DNA from 4 places in the Kocuria sp. WRN011 genome. Region 1 is predicted to be linked to each of the others. Evidence: riboswitches for the same ligand, from Rfam matches in the RefSeq annotation. Region 1 holds a riboswitch; each other region holds the start of a gene.

Region 1 (5,164 bases):
CGCGAACGTCGTCGCGCGCCTCGAGCCACTCCGCGACCTTCTGTGCGTTCGCAACGTGCCGATCCATACGCAAGGACAGCGTCTCGATCCCCTGCTCGATGAGGAACGCGTTGAACGGGGAAATCGACGATCCCAGGTCACGCAGCAACTGCACGCGCGCCTTCAGGATGTACGACAGGTTCACCCCGAAGATCCCGTCCTTACCGAGCGCCTGTGCGTAGACCAGGCCGTTGTAGGAATCGTCCGGCTCGTTGAAAGCCGGGAAGCGCTGCGGGTCCTGGCCGAAATCGAAGTTACCCGCGTCCACGATCATGCCGCCGATGGACGTGCCATGACCACCCATGAACTTGGTCGCGGAATGCACCACAATGTCAGCGCCCCACTCGATCGGGCGGATGAGGTACGGCGTGGCAATGGTGTTGTCCACGATCAGCGGCACACCGGACTCGTGTGCCACCGCGGAAATGGTCTCGATGTCCAGCACATCATTACGCGGATTGGGGATGGTCTCCCCGAAGAACGCCACGGTGTTGGGCTTGACCGCCGCGCGCCACGCCTCGGGATCGTCAGGGTCGGAGACGAACGTGGTCTCCACACCCAGTTTGGGCAGCGTGTGGCGCAACAGGTTGTACGTGCCGCCGTACATGGATGGGCTAGCCACCACGTGAGTTCGGGCGCCGCCCAGGTTCAGGATCGCGAACGTGGAGGCGGCCTGGCCCGAGCTGAGCATGAGTGCACCCACGCCTCCCTCTAGGGAGGCCACGCGGTTCTCGACCACTTCCGTGGTCGGGTTCGTCAGGCGCGTGTAGATGGGCCCAAGCTCGGCCAGGGCAAACCGGTTGGCTGCCGTCTCCGCATCCGGGAACACGTAGGACGTGGTCTGGTGGATCGGCAGCGCCCGGGACCCCGTGGTGGGATCGGGTTCCTGACCCGCGTGGATCTGTCGAGTTTCGAAGGCCCAACCCTCTGGGTTGGACGGGGTGGCTGCGGGGCTCATACCGCACTCCCTCTCAGGATCAGGGGCCCGGTGATCGATCCGCAGCACGGTGCCCGTGCAGCGATCGGGCACCTGTGACCCGCGCTTGCCAACACCGAAGTATTTCGATGCGGCCTGGTCCTCACCCAGGGCACCCCACCGCGGAGGGAGGGTTGCCGGTCAGCTAGCTGGGGCTTGTCGCTGACTCTCGTGACCTGCCCTTCATTGTCCGGAGCCGGTACCTCGAACGTCAAGCCGAGTTACCCGCGTCACACGGTCATGTTTCAGCTCTCGATTTGGAGACCACTGTGCGCGGTGCCACGATGTGACCATGAAACTGGATCATGTCTCATTCGCAGCTCAATCCGATGGTCTTGAAGCCACCACGGAACGGATTGCCGATCAGCTAGGGATCGAGCCGGTCAAGGGCGGCATTCACCCGCGCTTCGGTACGCGAAACATGATCCTGCCGCTCACCGGGCACCAGTACGTGGAAGTGGTCGAGGTTCTCGAGCACCCCGCCGCAGACAAGGCGCCGTTCGGTCAGGCCGTCCGCGCACGTTCCGAAGCCGGCGGCGGTTGGCTCGGTTGGGTGGTCGAGGTGCAGGACCTCACGCCCTACGAGGACAAGTTGGGCCGCCCCTCCGTACCCGGTTCCCGGTTGTTCCCGGACGGTCGTCAGTTGGAGTGGCATCAGATCGGCGTGAAGGGTTTGATCTCGGATCCCCAGTTGCCGTTCATGGTTCGCTTCGATTCCGAGTCCGATATGCATCCCTCCCAGGCGCGCATCACGGACGTTCAGTTGGCCGGTATGGACATTGCCGGCTCGCCCGAGCGCGTGACCGAGTGGCTGGGTGGCCCGGTCGAGGACGTGCTGGCCTCACTCGACGTCACCTGGTCCGCTCCCAACGGGACGCCCGGCGTCATGGCGGTTTCCTTCGCTACGCCGGACGGCTTGGTCACCATTTAGTTTTCCCGTCGACGACGCCGCTGCCGCAACCTTTCGCTCGAAAAGGTGGCTGCAGCGGCGTCGTCGTCGATTAACCCGCCAGTAGTTGCGGGAGCAGGAAACCGGTGATGTCCAGGAGCGCGTGGGCGATGAGCAGCGGTGCGAGGCGACCGTAGCGCCGGTACACCCACACGAACACGAGACCCATGACCAGATTGCCCAGGGCGGGCCCAAAGCCTTGATACAGGTGGTAGCTGGCGCGGAAGACCGAGGTGAGGACCGCGATCGTGACCCAGGACCACCCGATGCGGCGCAGTCGATCGCACAGGAAAGCAACCACGATGATTTCCTCGACCAGACTGTGGCGCAACGCGGAGAGGATCAGGACGGGCACCGTCCACCAGTGCTCATCGAGCGCCGAGGTGTTGATGGCTGCGGTGAGGCCCAGTTCGCGTCCGGCCTGGTAGAGCCCCAGGGTTCCCAGCCCCATGACCAGGAACAAACCGAGTCCCCACAGTGCATCCCGCACGGGGCGGCGACCGTCCATGCCGATGCGACGCAGCACGCCCTTGATCCGCGGCAGAGAATCCGCCATGAGATACAGCGCCAGGGCCACCGGGACCAGGGCGAAACCGATGCTGGCAAGCTGCCTGAGCAGGTCGATGGCCGGGACCGGACTCAGGACCTGATTCAAGGTGGCTTGGGCATCCGAGAGCGGCCCACGAGACAGTGTTTCGGCGAGATTGAGCACGGCGTACACCGCTGATGAGCCCAGCGAGACGCCTAGGACCAACACAATGTGGAACCACAGCTCCGAGCGTGCGGGGCGTTGTTCGAGGGGCTGCGGGCGCTGGGAGTCTGTCAACACGAACACCATTGTGCCGTGCTCCCTAGACTGGGGATCATGAGATCCGAGAAGCCCGCATATCCCGTAGCCGTTCGCCGTACCGTCCAGCGCAGTTTTCATGACCACACGTTCGACGATCATTTCGAGTGGTTGCGCGATAAGAACTCGGATCAGGTGCGGGCGCACCTGGGCCTCGAGAACGAGTACGCGGAGGCCGTGACGGCCCACCTGCAACCATTGCGGGAGCGCATTTACGGCGAGATCAAGGACCGCACTCAAGAGACGGACATGTCCGTGCCGTCCCGCAACGGGGACTGGTGGTATTTCGCCCGCACGGTGGAGGGCGGCGCCCACCAGGTCTTCTGTCGGGTCCCGGCCGTTGACAGTGCCGACACCGAGCGGGCCTGGACACCTCCGACCGTGGAACCGGGCGTCAGCCTGCCCGGCGAGGAGACATTACTGGATGCCAACGCGGCGTCCGAAACGCACGATTTCTACGCCCTGGGCAGTTTCAGTGTGTCCGAGGACGGCACCCGCCTCGCGTGGTCCGAAGACACGGCGGGCGATGAGCGGTTCACCGTGTACATCAAGGACCTTGCCTCTGGCGAGATGCTGACGGACCGCATTACTCAGACCTCCTACGGGGCCTTCCTCACTCCCGATGCGTCCGAGCTCATCTACACGGTAGTCGACGACGCTTGGCGCCCCTGGCGGGTGTATCGCCATGTGATCGGCACTCCCGTTTCCGAGGACGAGCTGATCTACCAAGAAGACAACCCTGGGTTGTGGCTGGGTGTCGAGCTGTCGGCCGACAAGCAGTGGCTGATGGTCGCGTCCGCGTGCTCGGAGTATGGGGAGTACCGCATTCGCAAGGTCGATGCACCCCGGGATCCGTGGCTCACCGTGATTCCGGAAAGCGACCGGGTGCTCTACACGGCCGAGCCCATCACCGTGGCCGGCGCAGACTATGTTCTGTTGACGCACGACTATGCGGCCCCGAATTCCCGGGTCAGCCTGATGCCGCTTTCCACGGCGGGGTCGAGTATTGCGGATGTCGATCTGATCGACGTGATTCCCGCGAGCGAGCAGACCCGGATTGAGGTGTGCGAACCCACCGCCACGCACCTGGTCGTGTCTCTGCGATCCGAGACCACTCCACGCGTGCGGCTCATCCCGCGAGCCAGCCTTGACGGTCTGGTGACCGGTTCCTTCACTACCGGCTCCCTGACCGGTACGGAACCCGCCTTCGACGAGGATCTGTTCACCGCATCAGTGGTGTCTGCGCGCTACGACAACCCGGTGATTCGGGTGTCCTACACGTCCTTCGTCACGCCGCCGCGGGTCTACGACATCCCCACAGGCCCCGTGGATGATGAGAATCTGGACGAGTTCGGCGTGGGCGCACCCATCATGCGACGCGAAACTACGGTGTTGGGCGGTTATAACCGGTCGGACTACACGGTGGAGCGCGATTGGGCGGTCGCTGAGGACGGCACCCGGATCCCGATCTCCCTGGTCCGCCGCGCAGACTTCGACGCGTCCGTGCCAGCTCCCGTGGTGCAGTACGCCTACGGTTCGTACGAGGCCAGCACCGACCCCGGGTTCTCCATCTCCCGCCTGTCTCTCTTGGACCGCGGAGTGGCGTGGGTCGTGGCCCACGTGCGCGGCGGCGGCGAACTGGGCCGCTCGTGGTACGACGACGGCAAGAAGTTCACTAAGAAGAACACGTTCACGGACTACGTTGCCGTCACCCGCCACCTCGCGCAGCGTCAGGATGTCGACGCCGCTCGCATCGCAGTTCTCGGCGGTTCCGCCGGCGGCCTGCTCGTGGGCGCGGTCCTCAACTTGGCGCCCGACCTGTACTGCGGTGCCCTGGCTGCGGTGCCCTTCGTGGACCCGTTGACGTCCATGTTGATGCCTGAACTTCCACTCACCGCCCTCGAATGGGAAGAGTGGGGTAACCCCATGGAAGACCCCGAGGTCTACGAGTACATGCGCTCCTACTCCCCCTACGAGAACCTGCGGGATGCGAACTACCCACCGGTCTTGGCGGTCACGAGCCTCAATGACACGCGCGTGCTCTACGTGGAACCAGCCAAGTGGGTCGCTGCGCTGCGCGAGCACGCCGAGCATCCTGAGACCGTGCTGCTGCGGTGCGAGATGGCCGGCGGCCACGGCGGTGCGTCCGGCCGCTATTCCCAGTGGAAGGACACCGCGTGGGAGTACGCGTGGCTCGCGGAGAAGTTGGGTGTTGCGGGCTAGGCCGGTTCTCCGTGGATCAGGTGGATATCGGCTGAGGTTGGAGAGCGGCCGCGGTGTCAGCACTGAGCCAATCTTCGATCCGGCCGTCCACCAGTAGATCTGTGGCGGCACGGGCCATGGCGCTGCTCGT
Region 2 (5,164 bases), 200 kb from region 1:
GGACGGGATCAGAGTTCAACGCATCGCGTCCATCCCCCTCGCCGGGTACCCCGACGTCCGGGTCGCCAGCTGCACGGTGGCACGCATGCAGCGCATCCTGACCCGCTTCCAACCAGACGTCGTGCACGTGGCCTCCCCCTTCGTCCTGGGCTGGCAGGCCATCCAGGCCGCCAAGAATCTGGGCTTACCGTGCGTCTCCATTTACCAGACCGACGTTCCCGGATACGCGGCCCGCTACGGTGCCCCGGTCCTGGAGAACGTGCTGTGGAGCCACGTGCGAAACATGCACAACAGTTCGACTGTGACCTTGGCGCCGTCCACGGCGTCCATCTCGTCGCTGCATGAACACGGTGTGCAACGCGTGCGCATGTGGCGACGCGGCGTGGACACCCGCCGCTTCAACCCGGCTCGGCGCGATCACGAATGGCGCGAACGGGTGGGCGGCGGCCGGAAGCTCGTGGGTTACGTGGGGCGCTTGGCTCCCGAAAAGCAGGTGCAGGATCTCGTGGTCCTGGATTCGCTGCCCGATACCCGACCGGTGATCGTGGGCTCGGGGCCGGAGAAGGAGAAGCTCCGCATGCTGCTCCCCAATGCGTACTTCGTGGGTTTCCTGGACGGTGACGAATTGGCCACCGCCATGGCCTCCCTGGACGTGTTCGTGCACCCCGGTGAACACGAGACGTTCTGCCAGACAATCCAGGAAGCCATGGCCAGCGCCGTACCCGTCGTGGCCGTGGGCCGCGGTGGGCCCGTGGACCTGGTTGATTCGTCCCGCAACGGCTGGCTCTACAAGCCCGGTGACACCGAGATGCTCCGCGATCGCGTGCTGGATCTCGCGGGTGACAACGCCAAACGCGCCGCCTTCTCCCGCACCGCCTACACCACCGTGCAGACTCGCACGTGGAACGCCGTGTGTGACCAGCTCATGGAGCACTATGCACAAGCCCGCACCGTGGCATCTCGTGCGCGCAGGTTGTCCACAACCGCGCCGTGATCCGTGGTGCACGATCCATTCGTAGATTAACTTTTGGTGACGTTATGAGACACCCTCTGGTTTGTCATGCGCCCAACCCGCTACGCTCTAATCCAGCTTCACGAGATGCGCTCTGGAAATCGGGGTAAAACCCGAGATCCTGCTGGGCTCCAACCCGGCGCACGCCAACCCTTGGTTCAGGGGTGGTTTGGATGACGAAGCGGCTGTGGCGCAACCGCGGGCGCAGCAAGAACCTCACTGTACGAAAGCACAATACTGATGAAGAACATTCAACAACTACGCACAAAGACCGAGTCCCCTCGAGAACAATGGGTTGACGTCACCGTCGACATCGACCCCGACCACCACATGGTGCGTCTCATGGAGTCCAATGGGGACATCCACGAATACATGAGCAGCAACGTTCGCGCCCTGGCCCACGCAGCCGCCCACAACCGCGGCCGCGCCCAATGGTGCGAGAAGTACCAGCAGCTACTCGTTCCCGGAGCATCAAACGTCTCCGGTGGCATTCCGTTCTACAAACTGGAACCGAAACCGGTGGCGCTCAGCGCCTGATCAGGACCGCACGAATGAAGCCCGGCACTGGTGCCGGGCTTCATTCATGTCATGGTGCCGCTACTTGTCCGAGGGCGACTCCTGCTCCTGGGCAATCAGCTCAGCGGCGCGCTCACCAATCATGTAGACCGTGATGTTGGGGTTCACGGTGACCAGTTCCGGCATCACCGAAGCATCAGCCACGCGCAGGCCGCTCACGCCCTTGACCCGCAACTGCGGATCCAGCGGAGAATCCTGATCCTCGACCGGCCCCATGCGGCACGAACCCGCGGGGTGGTACACGGTGTTGTGGGTGCGCTTGATGTAGTCGGCGATCTCCTCGTCCGTCTGCACATCCTGACCCGGGAACAGCTCCTGACCGGCCCATTCCGAGAGCCCGGACTGCGAGACGATTTCACGGGCCTTGCGGATACCCGCGGTCATGATCCGTAGGTCGTAACCCTCCGGGTCGGTGAAGTACCGGGGATCCACGCGGGGCTTGTCCCGGTAGTCACGCGTGCGCAGCCGCACGGTGCCGCGGGAACGAGCGTGGGTCACGTTGGGGGTCAGGCAGAACGCGTTGTCCGCCGTGGCGTACCCGTGGCGGTAGGTGTGCATGTCGAAGTTCACGCTGCCGTAGTGCATCATCAGGTCCGGGCGGTCCAATCCGTCGTCCACCTGGGCGAACAGGCCGATCTCCCACCACTGGGTGGAGTCCTCGACCATGGGCTGCTTGGCCTCCCACTGGATCACGGCCTCCGGGTGATCCTGCAGGTGCGAGCCCACGCCCGGGGAGTCCACCAGCACGTCCACGCCCACCTCGGTGAGGTGCTCGGCCGGACCGATTCCCGAGAGCATGAGCAGCTTGGGCGTGTCGATCGCACCGGCGGAGACGACGACCTCGCGGTTGGCCGAGATCACGTGCGCACGACCGAAAGCGTTGTCCGTGACCTCCACGCCGGTGGCTCGCTGGTTCTCGTCGACCACGATTCGTTTGGCCTGGGTGCCGGTCAGGATCGTGAGGTTTTCACGGTCCCGGATCGGGTGCAGGTAGCTCACCGAGGACGAGGAGCGGGTTCCGTCCTCGCGCGCGTTGATCTGGAAGAAGTTCGCGCCCTGGGTCACCGTTTTGCCGGTGTTGAAGTCAGCGCGCGGAATCCCGGCCTGTTCGGCGGCGTCGAGAACCGCCACGCCGCAGGGATCCACGGCGGGGACCTGGCGCAGCCGCACGGGCCCGTCGTGGCCGTGGTGGGATCCGGGGTCCTCATTGTTCTCGAGTTTCTTGTACAACCGGAAGGCCGTCTCCGCGTTCCAGCCCTCGGCCCCGAACTTGGACTCCCATTCGTCCATGTCCTCGGCGGGTGCCCAGAAGGCGATGCACGAGTTGTGCGACGAGCAACCGCCCAGCACCTTGGCGCGGGCCAGGCGCATGTACGAGTTGCCGTTCTCCTGCGGTTCGATCTGGTAATCCCAGTCGTAGCCGGATTCGAGCAGTTCCATCCAGCGGTCGAGCGTCAGGACTTCCGGCACGTTCTCATCGTGGGCGCCGGCTTCGAGCAGGGCCACGCTCACGTTCGGGTTCTCGCTCAGGCGCGCCGCGATCACGGCGCCGGCGGAGCCCGCTCCGACAACAACGTAATCGTAGGTAGCCACGTTTTCAGTAGTGGTCACAGTTTCTCCCATCGGTCGTTCTTCGGTGCTCGGTGAGGTCCAGTCGGGCCGCTCAGTGCTCGGCGAACCAGCCGGTCACCGCGGGGCGGGTGTTCTGGTAGATGTGTTTGGTCTCCTGGTACTCGGCCAGTCCGTGGAAGCCCAGTTCGCGGCCCACACCGGACTGCTTCATGCCGCCCCACTCCGCCTGGGGCAGGTACGGACCGAAGTCGTTGATCCACACGGTTCCGTGGCGCAGTTTGCCGGCCACGCGCTGAGCGCGGCCCGCATCCTGGGTCCACACGGCTCCGGCCAGGCCGTAGTTGGTGTCGTTGGCGATCTCGATGGCTTCTTCCTCGGTACGGAAGGTTTCCACCGTCACGGTGGGGCCGAAGGCCTCGTCGTACACGCAGTCCATCTCGCTCGTGCACTGGTCGATCACGGTGGGCAGGTAGAACACGCCCTTGCCGAGGTCTAGCGATCCGTCCGCCGAAGGTCCTTCCGCGAACTGGCCACCGCAGCGCACCCGAGCGCCCTGCTCGCGGGCCCGCTCCACGTAGGCGTGCACCTTGTCACGGTGGGCCTCGGAGATCAGCGCGCCGGTCTCGGCCTTCTCGTCGAACGGCCCGCCCAGCTGAATCTGTTCGGCTCGGCGCACCAGATCGGTCACGAACTTCTCCGCGATAGATTCCTCAATCACCAGTCGCGCCCCGGCGGAGCACACCTGGCCGGAGTGGATGAACGCGCCGTTGAGCGCGTTGTCCAGCGCGGCGTCGTACTCGGCGTCCGCGAAGATCACGTTGGGGTTCTTGCCGCCCAGCTCCAGAGCCACCTTCTTGACCGTCGACGCCGCTTCGGCCGCGATCACGCGACCGGTCACCAGGCCGCCGGTGAAGGACACCAGATCCACGCGAGGATCGCTGGAGAGCGGAGCACCCGCCTGCGCGCCCGCGCCCAACACCAGGTTGCCCACGCCGGCGGGCAGCCCGAGGTCCTCGAGCACCTGCATCATGAGGATCGCGGTGTGCGGAGTCAGTTCGGCGGGCTTGAGCACAAAGGTGTTGCCGGCGGCCAGCGCCGGTGCGATCTTCCACGCGGCCTGCAGCAGCGGGTAGTTCCACGGGGTGATCATGCCGCACACACCCACGGGTTCGTGAACGATTCGGCTGACCACGTCGGGATCACCGGCATCGACGATGCGGCCGGCATCCGCCGCTGCAATCTTGCCGAAGTACTCGAAGCAGTTCGCGATGTCGGACATGTCCTGGCGGGACTCGTCGATTCGCTTGCCCGTGTCCTTGGACTCCGCCAGGGAGAACTCTTCGGAACGATCGCGCAGGGTGGCCGCCACCCGCAACAGGAAGCTTCCGCGTTCCGGAGCCGGCACGCTCGCCCAGCGCTCGTCGTCCGCGGCGGCCCGGGCCGCGGCAATCGCGCGCTCGGTGTCCTCACTCGTGGCCTCGGCGACCACGGCCACCTCGGTGCCGTCAGCGGGGCAGGTGATGGTGCGAGTGCCACCGTCGATCGCGGGGACCCACTGTCCGTCGATGTACAGGGTGTTGCTCATCGTGTTTCCTCCTTGGGTTCAGAGAAGTCTTCGCTCCAGGTAATGGTCTCACTAGTGGTCAGACCAATCTGGGTGCTTCCGGGGTGTTCATGGTTGAGCCGGATGAATTCGAGGTGGCGTTCGTAACCGTCCAGGGCGTCGTTGATGAGCTGCTCCGGGGTGTATCCCAGCACGTCGTAGCCCAGTGAACCGGTCGCGGTGAACACTTCCAGTCGGTAGTACAGGTCCGAATCGGGGTTGGTTCGGAAGCCGCCGAAGCCGGGCGTGGGGAACGCCACGGGATACACCTGGTACGTGAAATCACGCTCGGGTTCCAGATTCACGTGCATGCAGACTTGGTCGACCGAGGGATTGTCCGGGATCTGCGTGCATTCGACCGTGACCTCCGCGCCGGTCTCCCGGATTTCGGCGGCCAAGGT
Region 3 (5,164 bases), on a different contig from region 1:
AACCAGCCGATGCCCCCGATCAGGGATGCGACCAGGGTTTCGGATCGGGGCATACCCAGGACCGTGGCACCGTAGGACGCGAAGAACGCGATCACTAGGTAACCGGCGGCGTTGTTGGCGGCAAAGATCAGGGCGGCCAGGGTTACTTCGCGCTTGTTGGTGCGGAACAACTGGCCCAGCGGAGCTGAAGACTCCTTGGCGCGCTGCTGCATGGCAACGAACACGGGAGACTCATCCACCGCGCGGCGAATCGCGTAGCCAACACCGATCAGCACGATCGAGAACAAGAACGGAACGCGCCAGCCCCAGGACTCGAACTGCTCGGGGGTCAGCAGGGATGTCACGCCGAACATGAACAGGGTGGCCATCAGCATGCCCAAGGGCACGCCGATCTGCGGGTAAGCCCCGAACAGGCCGCGCTTGTGGTTGGGGGCGTGCTCCACAGCCATCAGGGCCGCGCCTCCCCACTCGCCACCGGCTGAGAAGCCCTGCAGGACGCGCAAGCAGAGCAGAATAATGGGCGCCGCAATACCGATCTGTTCGTAGGTGGGAAGCAGGCCGATCAAAGTGGTGGCCGCGCCCATGCCGAACAGCGTCAGCACGAGTGTGATCTTACGACCGTACTTATCGCCGATATGGCCAGCCACGATGGCGCCCAGCGGACGGAACAGGAAGCTGATGCCCAGGGAAGCCCAGGCGACGATCTGTCCCACAGCCGGATTCTCAGCGCCTGCCGGGTTGAAGTAGTGCGTGGCCAGGATGAAGGCCGCTGCCTGAGCGTAAATGAAGAAGTCGTACCACTCGATGGTTGTGCCCACCAGGGTGCCGGCGAGAACCTTGCGCTCTTCGCGGGACATGGTGTGCGCCTGCTGCTGTGCGGGCGGGGAAGCTGCGTTTGTAGCCATGGAAGCTCCAGGATCATGAGTTGCGCGGTCCGGGCCCGGCAAGATCTGTGATTACTGACCGAATGGTCGTTGGAATAGATAGTACTGATGATCGTGACTCGCGTCACTACCTCCGCGCAAAATTATCAAAGGTCTGAGGAAACACGTGTGAAGCTCTGTCTCGGGTGCCGTGCTGACCAGTCTCTTCCCCTGGGCGACGACCTTCCCTCGGGCGTCCAATGAGCCATTTCATTCGGTCTTACTGTGTGGTAGACCCGGTTACTCTGCAGTACGGTCGCATCAAATGGTTGCGCGGGGTCTGGTCCCGCGTTCCGAATTTCGCAACCAGGCTCAGCAGCGCGGATCAACCGGTCACCTAGCGCAACTGCTGATCCAACCAGCACATCCACTGGGCTCGACGGTCTGGGTGCCTGAGGTCGTCCCAGGTCAGCACTCGCACCTTCCATCCAGCATCACGAAAGCGTTCGAGCCTGTAGTTCTCGTCCCGGTAGATCTGAGTGTCGATTGCGTGGTCATTGCTGTTGTATTCGAGGGCCGTCCGCTTGGCGACCCATGCGAGGTCGGGGAATCGTTCCCGGCCATCCAGCATCACCAGTGGGTTCATGCTGGGCGGCGGGAAGCCGTTCTTGAGGACCAGCAATCGAGTCAACGTTTCGGGTGAAGACCACGTGCGTTCCACCGCGTGGCTCAGAAGTCTGGCGATTCGACAGGCGGAGCGTGAGCGTGGGGGAAGCAGGGCGAGAGTCCGCGAGATTTCTTCACGGTCGAACGGTTTCAGCCAGATCTTGTTGGTGACCTGGATCCGGTGCGCCAGCAGGTAGTCCAAACAGGCAATGATTCGCCACGCGGACAGGTAAGGGGCGGCCACGGTCAGTGCTTCGATCGGATGGGTGAGGGCGCACTCCGATGGACCCAAGTACGGGTTCAGCCCATAGGACTTGGTCATTGTGGCACCACCCAGCTCTGACGTGGGGCGGTAACGGTTCCAGGCCAGGTGGGGTGAGCCCATGGCGCTCACAAAGGCGCGTGCTCGCGGAGCGGGTTCGTGTCCGAGCGTCGGATTGATCCAGTGTTGAGTGGAGTCGACGGGCACCTTGTACAACCGCAATGCGTGGAGGCCGGTGATCGGCAAGCCGCTCATGTTCCGCCGGAAGTGTCGGTGCAGCAGCACGGAGAGCATCGCGGGTTCGTAATGCTCTGGCTTGTGGAACCAGTATCCGCGGGTCAGGCGCACCATGGCGGGGTCCGCGTTGAGCTGAGGAGCGCGCAGACCCCAGTCGACCGTCGGCAACACATCTGGCAACGGGTCGAAACTCAGTACTCGAGCGGCTTTCATGACCGCGACTGTAGGCGGTCTCGGGGTCGGTCAGTTCGAGTTATCCACAGTCACTTCTGCCGACTGTGCTAGCTCTCCGGTTGAGCCCCACCATTTCATCCTGCCTTACTGTTCGGTAGGGCGGGTTACTTTGCCGTAAGGCGGCATCAGATGGTCGGCCGCGATGGCCGGCTGAGCTGCGACGCCGGCCGGACCCGGCGGACCCGGCGGGCGGGGAGGCGGCGTGGCCCTAGGCGGCAGCGGGGGCACTAGCGGTGGGGTGGGGAGGATGAGCCAGGGTGATGGGGGCGGGAAATGAGGGGGCAGAGGCGGGTGGCGCGAGCGGCGTCGTCGTCGATTGATTGCCGACGCCGCTCGCGAACCTTGCTAGAACAAGCGCTCGGTCGCGAGGCGCGCGCCTTCGACCAGGGAGCCGAGCTTGGCCAACGCGATCGAGGGGTGGAGGCGACCGCCCAGGCCACAGTCAGTGGAGGCGATGACGTTCTCGCGACCCACCACGGACGCGTACTGCTCGATGCGGTCGGCCACGAGCTCCGGGTGCTCCACCACGTTGGTCGAGTGGGAGACGAAACCGGGGTAGACCACCTTGCCCTCGGGGAGCGTGTGGTCCTTCCAGACCTTCCACTCGTGGCCGTGGCGGGGGCTGGACGCCTCGAAGCTGTAGCCGCCCGCGTTGATGGTGAGCATGAGGTCCACCAGGTACTTGAACTCGAGGTCTGTGGTGTGCGGGCCGTGCCACGAACCCCAGCACAGGTGGAAGCGGATCTGGTCCTCGGGGAGGTCGCGCAGGGCGTAGTTGAGGGCGTCCACGCGGATCTTGGTGAAGGCCAGGTAGTCCTCCACGGTGGGCTCGGGGTTGATCTGGTCCCAGGACTCGGCGATGGAGGGGTCGTCGATCTGAACGGTCAGGCCGGCATCGATGATGGCCTTGTACTCCTCGCGCATGGCGTCCGCGCAGGCGTACACGAGCTCTTCGTCGGTCGAGTAGTACTCGTTGCGGACACGTGCGCAGGAACCCGGGGACAACGCGGCCACGAAACCCTGCTGGGCTCCGGTCTCGGCCATCGCGTCCTTGAGACGGCGGATGTCACCGGCCACGGCTTCCTGACCGGCGTAGGTCAGCGGCCCGGTGATCTTGGGCTGGGCGACCGAGGCGCGGTGCGCGAGAACTCCGGCCGTGGGGTCCTCGTAGGCGTCGCGGAAACGAGCGCGGTCGCGGCGGTCCGGGAAGCTGGTCAGAACGATGTTGCCGGGGGAGGAGCGCTTGACCTCGGCGTCCTGCCAGCGGTCCTCGTTGGTGGGGGTCAATCCGCCCAGGCGGGAGAACGAGTAGTTCCACCACGCGCCGTAATCCACGGAGGAAGACATGGTGTGGCCGTATTCGCCGTCGTTGACGATGTCCAGGCCGATCTCGCGCTGCTTGCGAACGATGTCGATCACGCCGTTGTCGAGCGCGGCATCCAACTCCTGGGCGGTGGCTTCACCCTCCTGGAAACGCTTGTTGGCCTCCAGTAGATCGGGAGTGCGGGGCAGCGATCCTACGTGGGTGGTCTGAATACGATCGGTGTTCTGAGGCATGAACTAGCAGTCCTTTCCATCGGTCCTGGCGGTAGCACCGTGGGCTGAATCCCGGGTTGCTGCGGCGTCAACGAGCCAGATCTCTCGGCCGCTCTGGATGGGTACCCATTCATCAAACATCATGGGTGGGTGGTCGGGCCAATTGTGGCGCGCGTAATGTGTGGGACGTAGATCACCCATTACCGAGGAGTTGGGGCATGTCGGACAGCACGCTCAAGGACAAGAAGGCACTGGTCACCGGCGGGGCGAGTGGCATCGGCGCGGCAGCGGTTCGGGCCCTCGCGCAACGCGGCGCCCACGCGATCGTGGCCGACATCGACCCTCAGGCCGCCGAGGCCATGGCGCAAGAAGTCGGGGGCGAGGCATGGGCCGTTGACCTCACCGACACCGCAGCGCTCGCGGACTTGAGTCTCGACGTGGATGTGCTGGTCAACAACGCCGGGATTCAAAAGGTCACGGCCGTCCAGGACTTCGATCCCGCCGACTTCCACCGGATCCTCACGCTCATGCTCGAGTCCCCGTTCCTGCTGATCCGTGCCGCCCTGCCTCACATGTACGAGCGGGAGTGGGGGCGAATCATCAACGTGTCCTCGATCCACGGTCTGCGCGCCTCGGCGTTCAAGTCCGCATATGTCGCCGCTAAGCATGGGTTGGAGGGCCTGTCCAAGACCGTAGCTCTGGAGGGCGCTCCGCACGGTGTGACCAGCAACTGCGTGAACCCCAGCTACGTGCGCACGCCCCTGGTGGACAAGCAGATCAAGGACCAAGCGGCCACCCACGGAATCCCCGAGGACGAAGTGGTCGAGAAGATCATGCTCACCGAATCAGCGATCAAGCGCTTGGTTGAGCCGGAGGAGGTTGGCGAGCTCATTGCCTTCCTGGCCGGTCCCTCCGCCGGCATGGTCACCGGCGCTGCCTACACGATGGATGGCGGCTGGACGGCGTCCTAGCCAGATGGCACCGGGCGCTCCGGGCCGTCGCCCACGATCTGACCGTTGCGGGGTAGGCCGTCCGGAAATGACAGGGGTAAGCCAACAGCCTGAGCGAAATCCAGAGAATCGACCGCCTGCACATGCACGTGCGGTTCGGTGCTGTTCCCAGAATTTCCGAATTGGGCAACTGCGGTCCCAGCCTGAATGCTCTGGCCAACTCGAACCCTGATGCTGCCTTGCCGCAGGTGGCACAGTGCTACGTACTGGCCGCTGAAGGAATCCTGCACCACCACGTAATTTCCAGCCAACGCGCCCCATCCGGCGGCGACGCGGCAGGCTTGGGTCAGCGCGTAACCAACGGAGGACAACCCGCGGAAGGCGTCGTGATCTTCGGCGTGGTCGTCCGCCAGAAC
Region 4 (5,164 bases), on a different contig from region 1:
GCGACGGCGCTCTGATCGCCTGGGTGGCCCCGCGCGACTATCGTGCGGGCGCCGGGGCTCGCATCCTGGGTGCGCACACGGATTCGCCAGGGTTCAAGCTGAAGCCCAAGCCCACCACGGTCTCCAACGGCTGGTACCAGGCTGGTGTTGAGGTGTACGGCGGCGTGCTGCTGAACTCGTGGCTGGACCGGGACCTGCGTCTTGCCGGACGGATCGTGGTGCGCGGTGAGAACGGCGAGCTCACGCAGCACCTGTGCGCCACGGAGGCGGTCGCCCGGATCCCGCAGTTGGCCATCCACCTGGACCGCGGCGCCAACGAAGGGCTCAAACTCGACAAGCAGCAGCACGTGCAGCCCATTTGGGGGACCGGTTCGGCTCAGGACGCTGACGTGCTGGGCCTGCTCGCCGACATGGCCGAGGCGTCGGTGGCTCCGGAGGACATCGTGGGATTCGACGTGGTGCTCGCGGACACACAGAAGCCCGAACTGATCGGTCAGCGGCGGCAGCTGCTCGCGAGCGGGCGGCTGGACAACCTGTCCTCCGTGTACGCGGGAATGCACGCGTTGGTCGAGCATGCCGAGGACCTGGAATCCGCGTCGCAGATGTCCGTGCTGGCCGCGTTCGACCACGAAGAGGTCGGCTCCGCCACGCGCTCCGGTGCGGCGGGTCCGTTCCTGGAAGACGTGCTCGCGCGGATCAGCGCGGCGCAGGGTGAATCGCAAGATGATTACCGACGTTCCCTGTCCGAATCGGTGTGTTTGTCGGCTGACGCCGGTCACCTGGTCCACCCCAACTACCGCGGTCACCACGACCCCGTGAACACTCCCGAGCCCGGTGCGGGTCCATTGCTCAAGATCAACGCCAACCAGCGTTACACCACGGATGCCGTGGGTGCCGGTTTGTGGGCGGACGCGTGCGAGCGTGCGGGCGTGAGCTATCAGGAGTTCGTCTCCAACAACAACGTGCCGTGCGGTTCGACCATCGGCCCCATCACGGCCACCCGCCTGGGTATGCGCACCCTGGACGTGGGCGTGGGACTGTTGTCGATGCACTCCGCCCGCGAACTCGCCCACGTGGACGACCTGCACGCGCTGTCCCGAGTGACCGGGGCGTTCTGGCGGTCATAAACCGTCACGCGCGTTGACAGTCACCTTGGGTGCGTGATGCTCTGAATCCGTAACGCCATCAAGAGCGGCCGAGAGACGTGGCTCGTCAACGCCGCAGCAACCACCCGGATACCGGGACGGTGCTTCCGCCACGACCGATGGACAGCTTTTCAGCTCCTGCGGTTCGCGCGGTCATGCCCGTGCACGCGCTGTGCTCCTCTCGGTCGGGTGCGTGCACCGCGACTGAACGCGAGGGACTACCGAGAACATGAGCAGCGACACCGGGATCAAGGAACAGTTCGACACCGCAACCCTTTACGGGGATCCGCAGCGATCCCTGAGCACCCGCGAACTCTTCGAGGTGTTCCAGCCGGTCTTTGATCGCGTTGCCGACGGTGCCGTAGAGCGCGAACAGCAGCGGATTCTCCCGTTCGAGCAGTTCGCGTGGCTCAATGAACACCGCTTCGGAGCGCTCACGGTGCCGCGCTCGCGGGGTGGTTACGGCGCGTCGCTGGAACAGGTGGCGGAGCTGCTGATCGTCCTGGCCGCTTCCGACTCCAACGTGGCGCACGTCTACCGTTCGCACCTGGGATTCATCGCGAGCCTCAGCTCCGATGAATCCGACGTCTGGTTCCCTCGGATCGCCGCCGGTGAGACCGTGGGTAATGCCGCGACCGAGCGCTCCGGTGCAGCTCTGGGCACCGCGGCCACCACGCTCACCCAGACCGCGGGCGGTGACTGGGAGCTCAACGGCACTAAGTACTACTCCACCGGTTCCATCTTCTCCGACTGGATCCAGGTCACCGCCCAGATCCCCGGGCAGGAGGCGCGCTCGCACGCGCTGGTGAAGAGCTCGTGGGACGGCATCGAGCTGATCGACGACTGGGACGGCTTCGGCCAGCAACTCACCGGAACCGGCACCACGCACTTCCGCGGGGTCAAGGTTCCGGCAGCCAACGTGCGCAATCGCGACGGCCGCGCGACCCAGGAGACCGCTGTCTTCCAGCTCGTGCTCTTGGCCGTCGAGGCGGGGATCGCCAAGGCCGCAATCGACGAGGGCGTGCACCTGGTGCGGTCACGCACCCGCGGTTTCAATACCGGTACGGGCTCGGTCGCTCGCGAGGATCCGCAGGTGCTGCAGCGCGTGGGAGAGCTCAGCGCCAAGGCTGCCGCGGCACGGGCGATCGTTCTTCAGGCGGCCCGCGAGCTCGACGCCGCCATCGGCGTTCTCGGCGGAGACCCCCTTCTCGACAACCCCCAGGAGTTGACCAACGCGTGCGAACTGCCCGTGGCACACGCCCAGGTGGTTGTTCCGGAACTCGTGCGCGATGTGACCGACGGGATCTTCGACCTGCTCGGTGCCTCCGCCGTGGGCAAGTCCAAGTCCCTCGACCGCTTCTGGCGCAACGCCCGCACCGTGGCGACCCACAACCCCACGATCTACAAGGCCCGCATCGTGGGTGACTACCGCGTCAACGGCACCCCGATGTTCGGCCTCAACGCCATCGGCGAGGTCAAACCATCCGGCGAGAAGCTCCAATAGACCTGCGTGGCACACCAGGTGCGCTACTGGGTCCTAAGGGTGCCTGAGATGCGAGAGACGCTGGTGGGGGCACGGCTACGCGACTGAAGCGGCGTCGTCGGCGGTGAAGGTGCTGCCATGACGAGCTCCGAGCGACGTTAGAACCTTCGCATCCATCTCATGCGCCGTTAGAGCCCTTGGCGCGGTTCAAAAAGGCTCTATCGACACACCAGGTGCGCGGCTGGGTCCTAAGAGCGCCTGAGATGCGCGTGTCGCTGGAGGGGGCACGGCTACGCGACTAAAGCCGCGTCGTCGGCGGTGGAATTGCTGCGGAAGGACCACGTTGCACGCTTTGCCGCGCGGATTTCTCCTGGCCATGACGCGTCAGAACGGGTGGCGCAGAAATTAGGCCTGCATCCCGCCGCGCACCTGGTCGATGGCGAGGTCGTCTGGGCAATGCACGACCCCACTGACGTCTGAACTCCCCGCAAAGACGCACCTCAAGGGTCGTTAGAACCCTTGCGTACATCTCATGCGCCGTTAGAGCCTCTGGCGGCGCTCAAAAAGGTTCTACCGACGCACCAGGTGCGCGGCTGGGTCCTAAGGGCGCCTGAGATGCGAGAGGCGCTGGTGGGGGCACGGCTTCGCGAGCGAAGCAGCGTCGGCGGAGGTGACGTTGCGGCAAAGACGCACCTAAAGGGACGTTAGGACCCTCGCGTTCATCTCATGTGCCATCAGAACCCTTGGCCGAGCTCAGAAAGGTTCTAATGACACACCAAGTGCGCAGCAGGGTTCCTACGCCACACGAGGCGCGCGGCCTTCCGTGCGACACAGTATTTACATGCAATTGCAACAGCCAACTACGCCGCCCCGGTACCTTCGCGCGGAAGGGGCCGGGGCGGCGTCGTACTAGCGGGGCAGCTTACGGAAGCTGCGGCATGGAGATGTCTGCCATGCGTGCGAGCACGCGCACCACCTGGCAGGAGTAACCGAACTCGTTGTCGTACCAGACGTAGAGCACGAGCGAGTTGTTGTTGACGATCGTGGCCAAGCCGTCCACCACGCCGGCGCGGCGGGAGCCGACCAGGTCGGTGGAGACGACGTCGGGGGAGTCCACGTAGTCGATCTGCTTGCGCAGTGCGGAGTTCAAGGAAATGTCCTTGAGGAACGCGTTGACCTCGTCGGCGGACTCCGGAGCCTTCTCCAACTGCAGGTTGAGGATGGCCATGGACACGTCCGGGGTTGGCACGCGGATGGCATTACCGGTGAGCTTGCCCTTCATCTCCGGCAGAGCTTTGGCCACGGCCTTGGCGGCACCGGTTTCGGTGATGACCATGTTCAGCGCTGCGGAGCGGCCGCGACGGTCACCCTTGTGCCAGTTGTCGATGAGGTTCTGGTCGTTGGTGTACGAGTGAACGGTCTCGACGTGACCCTGCTTGATGCCGTACTGGTCGTTGAGGACCTTGACGACCGGGGTGATGGCGTTGGTCGTGCAGGATGCTGCGGAGAGGATCTTGTCCTCGGGCAGGATGTCCTTGTCGTTGACGCCGCACACGATGTTCTTGAGGTCGCCCTTGCCCGGAGCGGTCAGCAGAACCTTGGCAACGCCCTTGGACTGCAGGTGCTGGGAGAGTCCCTCTTCATCGCGCCACGCGCCGGTGTTGTCGACCACCAGAGCGTTGTCGATGCCGTACTCGGTGTAGTCCACCTCGGCCGGGGAGCCGGCGTAGATGAACTGAATGGGCACACCGTTGGCGGTGATGATGTTCTTCTCTTCGTCAACGGTGATGGTGCCGTCGAACGGGCCGTGCACGGAGTCACGGCGCAGCAGGGAAGCACGCTTGACCAGGTCGTTGCCCGGCTTCTGGCGAACCACCACGGCGCGCAGGTTCAGGCCGGTGCCGTCGTTGCGGTTGATGAGGATGCGAGCCAGCAGCCGGCCGATGCGACCGAAGCCGTAGAGCACTACGTCCTGGGACTCGGGCTCGTTCTCGCCCTGGTGATCGACCACGGATGCGAGCTGTTCACGCAGGTACGCCTCGAGGTGGTTGCTACCGGATTCCTTGTAGCCCTGGGCCAGCTTGGCCACGTCGATGTTGCAGGTGCCGAGCTTGAGCTTGGTCAGCGCCTCGACGATCTCCAGGGTGTCCTTGAGCGGCAGCTCTTCGCCCAGGATGCGGCGGGTGAAGCGGTGCGCCTTGATGATTTCGGTAACGGACTTGTGAACCAGCGACCGGCCGAACACGGTGGTGACCACCTTGTTCTCGCGGTGCAAACGGCCCACCAGGGGGACCAGTGCTTCAGCAAGTGCTTCTCGATCGGACCAGGTGGTGCTCATCAGCATCCTTCTTCCTCGACCCGGACTTCGTCGTGAGGGCCGTGTTGTGCCGCGCTGCGTTGTGCGGTCTAGGGTGATGGCGCCGCGCAGAGATGAGGCGGCTCGTCGTACGCCAGTGTACGTGGCTTGCGCACCCCTCGTGCGCGTATCTCTTTAGGTGACGACGCCGCTGCGTCGCCTCTTTCTTGTCGGTCGCCT

Evidence for each region. A riboswitch is a leader RNA that binds a small molecule or an ion and turns the genes downstream of it on or off. The one in region 1 is predicted to bind S-adenosylmethionine.
Region 2: linked by a shared signal. The riboswitch ahead of CKW39_RS04250 (hypothetical protein) and the one ahead of CKW39_RS03380 (bifunctional o-acetylhomoserine/o-acetylserine sulfhydrylase) in region 1 are both predicted to bind S-adenosylmethionine.
Region 3: linked by a shared signal. The riboswitch ahead of CKW39_RS00150 (cobalamin-independent methionine synthase II family protein) and the one ahead of CKW39_RS03380 (bifunctional o-acetylhomoserine/o-acetylserine sulfhydrylase) in region 1 are both predicted to bind S-adenosylmethionine.
Region 4: linked by a shared signal. The riboswitch ahead of CKW39_RS08235 (acyl-CoA dehydrogenase family protein) and the one ahead of CKW39_RS03380 (bifunctional o-acetylhomoserine/o-acetylserine sulfhydrylase) in region 1 are both predicted to bind S-adenosylmethionine.

What each region holds. Positions count from the first base shown of each region.
Region 1 covers NZ_NSGI01000002.1:126,210-131,373, forward strand. Annotated here, with positions in the region: gene CKW39_RS03380 (bifunctional o-acetylhomoserine/o-acetylserine sulfhydrylase) at 1-997, opposite strand, end outside; SAM riboswitch class IV at 1,074-1,192, opposite strand; gene CKW39_RS03385 (VOC family protein) at 1,308-1,946, shown strand; gene CKW39_RS03390 (CPBP family intramembrane glutamic endopeptidase) at 2,017-2,793, opposite strand; gene CKW39_RS03395 (S9 family peptidase) at 2,830-5,034, shown strand; gene CKW39_RS03400 (FAD-binding oxidoreductase) at 5,051-5,164, opposite strand, start outside.
Region 2 covers NZ_NSGI01000002.1:331,028-336,191, forward strand. Annotated here, with positions in the region: gene CKW39_RS04245 (glycosyltransferase family 1 protein) at 1-994, shown strand, start outside; SAM riboswitch class IV at 1,091-1,232, shown strand; gene CKW39_RS04250 (hypothetical protein) at 1,253-1,549, shown strand; gene CKW39_RS04255 (GMC family oxidoreductase) at 1,610-3,211, opposite strand; gene CKW39_RS04260 (aldehyde dehydrogenase family protein) at 3,252-4,745, opposite strand; gene betT (choline BCCT transporter BetT) at 4,742-5,164, opposite strand, start outside.
Region 3 covers NZ_NSGI01000001.1:28,555-33,718, forward strand. Annotated here, with positions in the region: gene CKW39_RS00140 (MFS transporter) at 1-905, opposite strand, end outside; gene CKW39_RS00145 (hypothetical protein) at 1,261-2,241, opposite strand; gene CKW39_RS00150 (cobalamin-independent methionine synthase II family protein) at 2,608-3,819, opposite strand; SAM riboswitch class I at 3,833-3,923, opposite strand; gene CKW39_RS00155 (3-hydroxybutyrate dehydrogenase) at 4,017-4,769, shown strand; gene CKW39_RS00160 (M23 family metallopeptidase) at 4,766-5,164, opposite strand, start outside.
Region 4 covers NZ_NSGI01000005.1:99,587-104,750, forward strand. Annotated here, with positions in the region: gene CKW39_RS08230 (M18 family aminopeptidase) at 1-1,127, shown strand, start outside; SAM riboswitch class I at 1,180-1,271, shown strand; gene CKW39_RS08235 (acyl-CoA dehydrogenase family protein) at 1,375-2,649, shown strand; gene CKW39_RS15965 (GNAT family N-acetyltransferase) at 2,887-3,108, shown strand; gene CKW39_RS08245 (glyceraldehyde-3-phosphate dehydrogenase) at 3,551-4,966, opposite strand.